2 regions of the Hydrogenophaga sp. GW823-FHT04C09 genome follow, and region 2 is predicted to be linked to the other one. Evidence: riboswitches for the same ligand, from Rfam matches in the RefSeq annotation. Region 2 holds a riboswitch; the other holds the start of a gene.
The links. A riboswitch is a leader RNA that binds a small molecule or an ion and turns the genes downstream of it on or off. The one in region 2 is predicted to bind S-adenosylhomocysteine.
Positions count from the first base shown of each region.

Region 1: another riboswitch for S-adenosylhomocysteine. It lies ahead of ahcY (adenosylhomocysteinase); the one in region 2 lies ahead of metH (methionine synthase).

Region 1 is NZ_JBXAIO010000011.1:35,637-39,987, forward strand. It holds gene AC1Q9M_RS23665 (hypothetical protein) at 1-96, opposite strand, end outside; gene AC1Q9M_RS23670 (MFS transporter) at 132-1,385, opposite strand; gene AC1Q9M_RS23675 (HAD-IIB family hydrolase) at 1,382-2,182, opposite strand; S-adenosyl-L-homocysteine riboswitch at 2,285-2,373, shown strand; gene ahcY (adenosylhomocysteinase) at 2,441-3,871, shown strand; gene AC1Q9M_RS23685 (TlyA family RNA methyltransferase) at 3,880-4,351, shown strand, end outside.
Region 2 is NZ_JBXAIO010000005.1:240,829-245,179, reverse strand. It holds gene metH (methionine synthase) at 1-2,327, opposite strand, end outside; S-adenosyl-L-homocysteine riboswitch at 2,358-2,454, opposite strand; gene AC1Q9M_RS16000 (sigma-54 interaction domain-containing protein) at 2,522-4,132, shown strand; gene AC1Q9M_RS15995 (sulfurtransferase) at 4,334-4,351, shown strand, end outside.

The sequences.
Region 1 (4,351 bases), on a different contig from region 2:
CAGCAGCTTGCGCGCGGCGTTGAGCACCGTGGGCGCGTGTTCGATCACGTCCCCCCAGGGGATCACTTTCAGGGCAACCAGCCAGGGAATGGCCATGAGGAGATCCTTTCTCTTGTCAGGTTAGGAGGCCCTCAGCCGCGTGGGGTTCCTTCAGATGGGGCCGAAACGGTCCGTCTCAACAGCCACCAGCCCAGGCCGGCGACCGACAGCAGCAGGGCCGGGAAGCCCAGCGTGGGCGCCCACTGCAGCGCGGCGGCGCCCAGCGCGGGCGCGAGCACCCCGCCCAGGGTGTAGGACAGCACCAGCACGGCGGTGCTGTTGACCAGGGTGATGCCTTCCTCGCGCGAGCCGATGTCGATCATCGCCAGCGTGTACAGACAACCGCCCGCGCCGCCCCAGAGGAAGGCCACGGGCGCGGCCAGCCAGGGCGTGCCGGCCACGAAGGGGATGACCAAGGTGGCCAGCAGGGTGATCAGGGCGCAGACCCGCATGATCGCCAGGCGCGCGCGGTGGCCGTCGCCCCAGCGCTGCGCCGGGTGGTGGGCCATGCGGTCGGCCAGCACGCCGGCCGGCAGCATCATGAGCGCGCTGCCCAGGCCGCTGGCCGAGACCAGCAGCGCCGCCACGGTGGCGCCCAGGCCCAGCGCCAGGCCGTAGAGCGGCAGGATGGACGTGAGGCCGCTTTCGAAGAAACCGCCGACGAAGCCCACGGTCATGATCAGCGGATGGGCCAGCAGCGCGTGCCACACGCCCGACAGGCCCACCTTCGCGCTGTGCGCGTCGGCCGCGTCGGGCAGGCGCGGGATCAGCAGGCTCCAGACCAGGCCGATGGCCATGAAGCCGAGCGCGATCCACAGGGCCGCGTCGCTGTCGGCGCCGACCCAGGCCAGCATGAGCGGGCCGACCACGAAGGTGATGCCCACCATGGTCTCGAAGATGCCCACGTAGCGCCCGCGCTGCCCGGGCGGCGAGAACTCGGCCACCACGGCCTCGGCCAGCACCCAGCGCAGGCCCGAGGCCATGCCGGCGGCGATCTTGAACACGAACCAGAGCCACAGCAGCGGCGTGAAGGCGAAGCCGGCGGTGGCGATCACCGGGATCAGCGCGGCCAGCCACAGCGTGGGCCGCCGGCCCAGGCGCTGCGTGATGGCCGAAGCGAACGGCGTCATGAAGAACACGCCGAGCCAGCCGCTGGCGGCGAACACACCGGCCAGCGCGGTCGATTCGCCGCCGCCCTTGAGGCGCAACAGCAGCAGCGGCGTGAGCATGAAGTAGCCCACCAGCTCGAAGAAGGTGGAGCCGAAGATCGCGACCAGGCCGAGCCGGGCCTGGGCGGGTGGGTGCTCCGGCAGGGGGCCGGTGGGCGGCAGCGGGTGTTCGCTCATGCGCCCGCGGCCCGCGCGCCCAGCACCGCGTCGGCCACCTCGGTGAAGCCCGCGCCGCGCTCGCCCGCGGCCACGTAGCGCGGGTGTTGCGTGAGCGCGCCCCAGAAGCGCGCGACGTTGGCCACGCCCACGCTGTGCGGGAAATGGCCGAACATGCGCGCGTCGTTGGTCGAGTCGCCGACGTAGACCCAGCGGTCGAGTTCGTCGTCGAGCGAGCGGCCCAGGCGCGATCGCACGATCCAGCGCGCACCGGCCAGCTTGTCGTGCTCGCCGATCCAGCCGTTGATGTGGATGGAGCTCACGGTGGCGTTGAGGCCCTCGCTTTTCATGAGTTGCACCACCGTGGCGATGTCGGCTTCGCTCAGGTGGGCGAACTCGCTGTGGTCGATCGCGATGTCGGTCTCGCGCCCCGGGCTGTCGGTGGCCAGGCGGGCCTGCGGCAGCTCGGCGAGCACGCGCCGCGCGGTGGCCTGCAGCTTCGCGAAATGGGCGGCGCGCGTGGCCGCGTCCTGCAGGTAGTCGCGCCTGAGTTCGCCCGAGTCGCCGCGCCACAGCGCCACGGCGCCGTTCTCGGCCACGATGGCGTCCACCGGCCAGGCCAGCGCGAAGGCCTCGCTCCAGCCGGCGGGCCGGCCCGTGATGGCGAACACCGGCAGGCCGGCGGTGCGCAGGCGGTGCAAGGCGTCCAGGGCATCGGGGGTGATCGCGCCCTCGGTCGTGAGGGTGTCGTCGATGTCGGTCAGCACGCCGTGGATGCGGGCGCGGTCCGTGGCGGGCCAGAGGGTGAGGGGATTCATGCGCATGGAAGGCGGGCAGTGTCGCACAGGGCCCCGGGCGCCGCAGGTGCCACCGGCGACGCGCGGCAGGGGGCAGATCGAGGCCGCTGCGGTAGAATCGCGCGATCCGAGGAGCGTTGCAGCGCCCCCACTGAACACTTCAGCAGCGGGGCGTGAGGCTCGGACCATCCATGCAACGACGCTCATCCACATCCCGTGCGATGAGTTCTTTTTGACTCAATGCCAGATGTGGTTTGTCCATCCTTTCCGGAGCGAACCATGAATGCACGTCTGAACAACCCGACCGCCGACAGCGCGATCGCCGACCTTTCCCTGGCCGAGTGGGGCCGCAAGGAAATCCGCATCGCGGAAACCGAAATGCCCGGCCTGATGGCCATCCGCGAGGAATTCGCCGCCGCCAAGCCGCTCAAGGGCGCGCGCATCACCGGCAGCATCCACATGACGATCCAGACCGCGGTGCTGGTCGAAACCCTGCAGGCCCTGGGCGCGAGCGTGCGCTGGGCTTCGTGCAACATCTTCTCCACGCAAGACCACGCCGCCGCCGCGCTGGTCGCGCAGGGCACGCCGGTGTTCGCGCACAAGGGCGAGACCCTGGCCGAGTACTGGGACTTCACCCACCGCATCTTTGAGTTCGGCGCCGCCGGCACCGAAGGCGAAGGCCCCAACATGATCCTGGACGACGGCGGCGACGCCACGCTGCTGATGATCCTGGGCCAGAAGGCCGAGAAGGACCTTTCGGTCATCAGCAAGCCGACCAGCGAAGAAGAAACCTGCCTGTTCGCCGCCATCAAGGCCAAGCTCGCGCAGGACCCGACCTGGTACACCCGCAAGGCCAGCCAGATCATCGGCGTGACCGAAGAGACCACCACCGGCGTGCACCGCCTGAAGGAAATGAGCGCCAAGGGCACGCTGCCGTTCCGCGCCATCAACGTGAACGATTCGGTGACCAAGAGCAAGTTCGACAACCTGTACGGCTGCCGCGAATCGCTGGTCGACGGCATCAAGCGCGCCACCGACGTGATGATCGCCGGCAAGGTCGCCGTGGTCGCCGGCTACGGTGACGTGGGCAAGGGTTCGGCCCAGGCGCTGCGCGCGCTGTCGGCCCAGGTGTGGGTGACCGAGATCGACCCCATCAACGCCCTGCAGGCCGCGATGGAAGGCTACAAGGTCGTGACCATGGAGTACGCCGCCGACAAGGCCGACATCTTCGTGACCACCACCGGCAACAAATCCATCATCACGCACGACCACATGGCCGCGATGAAGGACCAGGCCATCGTCTGCAACATCGGCCACTTCGACAACGAGATCGACATCGCCTCGATCGAGAAGTACGAATGGGAAGAGATCAAGCCGCAGGTCGACCACGTCAAGTTCCCCGACGGCAAGAAGATCATCATGCTGGCCAAGGGCCGCCTGGTGAACCTGGGCTGCGGCACCGGCCACCCCAGCTTCGTGATGTCGAGCTCGTTCGCGAACCAGACCATTGCCCAGATCGAGCTGTTCACGCAGCCGAAGAAGTACGAAGTGGGCCAGGTCTACGTGCTGCCCAAGCACCTGGACGAGAAGGTCGCGCGCCTGCACCTGAAGAAGGTTGGCGCCATGCTGACCGAGCTGACCGACGAGCAGGCCGCCTACATCGGCGTGAGCAAGGCCGGCCCGTACAAGCCGGACACCTACCGGTATTGATCGCGCCCATGCGGGCCGACCAGCTGCTCGTCGAGCGCGGCCTGGCCGCTACCCGTTCGCAGGCCCAGCGGCTCATCGCCGCGGGCGTGCAATGGCGTGCGCCGGGTGGCGACTGGACAGCGGTCACCAAGAACGGCGAGGAGCTGCGCGACGCGGCCGAGCTGCGCCTGCTGGACACGGCGGAGACGCGCTATGTGTCGCGCGGCGGCCTCAAGCTGGAAGGCGCGCTGCGCCACACCGGCCTGGACGTGAGCGGCCTGCGCTGCCTTGATGTGGGGCAGAGCAGCGGCGGTTTCACCGACTGCCTGTTGCAGCGGGGCGCGGCGCGGGTCATGGGTGTGGACGTGGGCCAGGGCCAGCTGCACCCGCAGCTCAAGGGCGATCCGCGCGTGATCTGCATTGAAAAATGCAACGCGCGCGATCTCTCGGCCCAGGCGCTGCAGGACGCGGGTGGCGCGGCGCCGTTCGATCTGATCGTGG
Region 2 (4,351 bases):
TCGTCGAGGTCGTCGAGGAACTGCTTTTCCTTCTTCTCCACCCCCAGGCCGGCGGTCACGGCGAACATGCCCACGTAGTCGTTGGCCTCGCCCTGGGGCGCGACGAAATCGGCCAGGCAGCGGCTGGGGCGCATCACGCCGTCGATCTCGTGCTTCTCGGCCTGTTGGCGCAGGCCGTGCCAGGTCAACGCGACTTCGCGGCGGCTCTCGTCGGTGTAGAGCTCAATGTCGTCGTCGTGCACGCTGTTGGCCGGGTACAGGCCCACCACCGCGCTGGCGCTGAGCCAGCGGCCTTCAATGAGGCGCTGCAGCATGCGCTTGCCGTCGCTGAACACGCGCCGCGCTTCTTCGCCCACCACCTCGTCCTTCAGGATCTCGGGGAAGGGGCCGGCCAGGTCCCAGGTCTGGAAGAACGGGGCCCAGTCGATGTACTTGGCGATCTCGTGCAGGTCGAAGTTCTTGAACACGCGCTTGCCGATGAACTTGGGCTTCTGCGGCGTGTAGGCCTTCCAGTCGATCGGCGTCTTGTTCAGGCGCGCGCGCTCCAGCGGCCACAGCGGCACCTGCTTCTTGTTGGCATGCTGGTGGCGCACGCGCTCGTAGTCGGCGGTGACCTCGGCGATGTAGGCCGCGGCCTGGTCGGACAGCAGGCCCTGCGCCACGCTCACGCTGCGCGAGGCGTCGGGCACGTAGACCACCGGGCCGTCGTAGTGCGGCGCGATCTTCACCGCGGTGTGCACGCGGCTGGTGGTGGCGCCACCGATCAGCAGCGGGATGCCCCGGCCGCGGAAGTGTTCGTCCTTCTGCATCTCACCGGCCACGTACTGCATCTCTTCCAGGCTGGGCGTGATCAGGCCCGAGAGGCCCACGATGTCGGCGCCCTCGGCCTTGGCCATGGCCAGGATCTCGTGGCAGGGCACCATCACGCCCATGTTCACGACCTCGTAGTTGTTGCACTGGAGCACGACGGTGACGATGTTCTTGCCGATGTCGTGCACGTCGCCCTTGACGGTGGCGATCACGATCTTGCCCTTGGGCTTCACGTCGCCGCCGGCCGCCTGCAGGGCCAGTTTCTCGGCCTCGATGTAGGGCAGCAGGTGCGCCACGGCCTGCTTCATCACGCGCGCGCTCTTGACCACCTGCGGCAGGAACATCTTGCCCTGGCCGAACAGGTCGCCGACCACGTTCATGCCGTCCATCAGCGGGCCTTCGATCACGTTGAGCGGGCGGCCACCGCCGGCCTCGATCTCGCGCCACATCTCTTCGGTGTCTTCGGTGATGAAGTCGTTGATGCCGCGCACCAGCGCGTGGCTCAGCCGCTCGCGGATCGGCAGCGCGCGCCATTCGTTCTTCTTGCTGTCGTCCTTGGCCGAGCCTTTGGCACTCTCGGCCACCTCCACCAGGCGCTCGCCCGCATCGGGCCGGCGGTTGAGCACCACGTCTTCCACGCGCTCGCGCAGCTCGGGCTCGAGCTCGTCGTACACGCCCACCATGCCAGCGTTGACGATGCCCATGTCCATGCCGGCCTGGATCGCGTGGTACAGGAACACGGTGTGGATGGCCTCGCGCACCGGGTCGTTGCCGCGGAAGCTGAACGACACGTTGGACACGCCGCCGCTGACCTTGGCGCCCGGCAGGTGCTGCTTGATCCAGCGCGTGGCGTTGATGAAGTCCACCGCGTAGTTGTTGTGTTCCTCGATGCCGGTGGCGATGGCGAAGATGTTAGGGTCGAAGATGATGTCTTCGGGCGGGAAGCCCACCTCATCGACCAGCACGCGGTAGGCGCGTTCGCAGATCTCGACCTTGCGTTCGTAGGTGTCGGCCTGGCCCTTTTCGTCGAAGGCCATGACCACGGCGGCCGCGCCGTAGCGCTTGACCAGGCGCGCCTGGCGCTTGAACTCGTCCAGGCCTTCCTTCATGGAGATGGAGTTGACGACGCCCTTGCCCTGCACGCAGCGCAGGCCGGCCTCGATCACCTCCCATTTGGAGGAGTCCACCATCACCGGCACGCGCGCGATGTCGGGCTCGCCGGCGATCAGGTTGAGAAAACGCACCATCGCGGCCTTGCTGTCGAGCATGGCCTCGTCCATGTTGACGTCGATGATCTGGGCGCCGTTCTCCACCTGCTGACGCGCCACGGCCAGCGCGTCTTCGAAGCGCCCCTCGAGGATCATGCGGGCGAAGGCCTTGGAACCGGTGACGTTGGTGCGCTCGCCGACGTTGACGAACAGGCTGCCCGGCTCGATGCGCAGCGGCTCCAGGCCGGAGAGCAGCATGGGCGGCACGGGGGTGGACGACGACGACGGGGAAGCGGATTCGGAGGACATGAGGCTCACCAAGGCAGTTTGCGAAAAACAGACCGGTGAGCGCCGTTTGGGCCTGTTCGCGCCCACTCAAGCCTGACGCACGGTGGGGGCCGAAAAGCCCGCCGGCGCTGCAACGCTCCTTGAGAAGCGGCGATTTTAGCTCGCCAGGGAGGGCTTCGCCCGCCATTGGTGCGATGTTTGCTTGCCCCGCGCCCATGCCCTCCAGCCCCAGCGACCCCGACAGCCCCGCAACCGACTGGCACGCCCAGGAGCTGCTGCTCATGCGCGAGGTGATGAAGCTGGTGGGCCGCAGCCTGGCGCCGGCCTTCGTGCTGCGCGAGATGCTGCACCTGATGAGCGAATTGCTGGGCCTGAACCGGGGCCGCATGGTGCTGGCCGGCGAGGCCGCGCCGGGCGAAGAGCGCACGGCCTCGGTGCGCCACGCCTACGGCCTCACGGCCGAGGAGGTGCAGCGCGGCGTTTTCCGCTGGGGCGAGGGCATCACCGGGCGGGTGCTGGCCACGGGGCTGCCGGCCATCGTGCAGGACGTGGACGCCGAGCCGCTGTTCCTGTTCCGCACGGTGCCGCGCGATCGCCTGCCGCCGCAGACCGTGGCCTTCATCGCGCTGCCGATCGAGGTCAACGGCGCCACCATCGGCGTGCTGGCCTGCCACCGCATCCGCAGCCGCCAGCGCCACCTGAACGACGACCTGGCCGTGTTGCGCATCCTGGCCACGCTGGCCGGGCAGCTGCTGCGGCTGGAACAGCTGGTGGCCGAGCAGACGCGCCAGCTGCTGGCGCGCAACGCGGCCCTGGCCCGCGCGCTGGACAGCGCCAGCGCCCGCTACGGCCTGATCGGCCGCTCGCCCGCGCTGCTGCAGGCGCTGGGCGAGCTCGAGCGCGTGTCGCAGTCGCAGGCCACGGTGCTGCTGCTGGGCGAGTCGGGCACCGGCAAGGAGCTGTTCGCGCGCGCGGTGCACCTGGCCAGCGGCCGGCACGACCAGCCCTTCATCAAGGTCAACTGCTCGGCGATTCCCGAAACGCTGTTCGAGTCCGAGCTGTTCGGTTACGAGCGCGGCGCCTTCACCGGCGCGAACACCGCGCGCGCGGGCTGGTTCGAGCAGGCCCACGGCGGCACCATCTTCCTCGACGAGATCGGCGAGCTGCCGCTGGCCATGCAGTCCAAGCTGCTGCGCACGCTGCAGGAGGGCACGCTGGTTCGCCTGGGCGGCACGCGCGAACTCAAGGTGAACGTGCGCCTGGTGGCGGCCACCAACCGCGAGCTCGCGCGCGAGGTGCAGGCCGGGCGCTTCCGGCAGGACCTGTACTACCGCCTCAACGTGATCCCGATCCGCCTGCCCAGCCTGCGCGAACGCGGCGAGGACGTGCGCGCGCTGGCCCTGCACTTCGTGAACCGCGCCAACCAGGCGCACCAGCGCAACGTGAACCTCGCGCCCGACGCGCTAGCGCGGCTGGAGGCGCACGACTGGCCGGGCAACATCCGCGAGCTGGGCAACCTGATCGAGCGCCTGGTGCTGCTGGCCGACCACACCCTGGTGACGGCCGCCACGCTGGAGCGCTTCATGCCCCAGGCCCAGGGCGCGGCGGCCCCCACCGGGGAGACCGAACCGCTGGTGCGCGACTACCAGAGCGCGCAATCGCACAGCGCCCAGGCCCTGCGCGAGGCGCTGGCCCGGCACCAGGGCAACCAGTCGCGCGCGGCGCAAAGCCTGGGCCTCACCCTGCGCCAGTTCGCCTACAGGATGAAGAAGCTCCCCCCTGCGCCGCCTTCGGCGCCTTCCCCCCGAAGGGGGGACGACACCTGAGGCGCAATGTGTCGACATTGTGTCGACACATTGAAGGCCAAAGGCACTTGGCGCCGGTGCTATCGCTGTGCTTTTGATAGCACAAAATTCAACTAAAACAATGACTTGAAAGCCATTCCAGGCAACTTCACGAGGCTGGCACGCGGGTTGCGAAAAGGCACCGCAGGCAATCCCGCCGGCCGCTTTTTTCGTGAGGTTTCCATGAGCATCGACGCCATC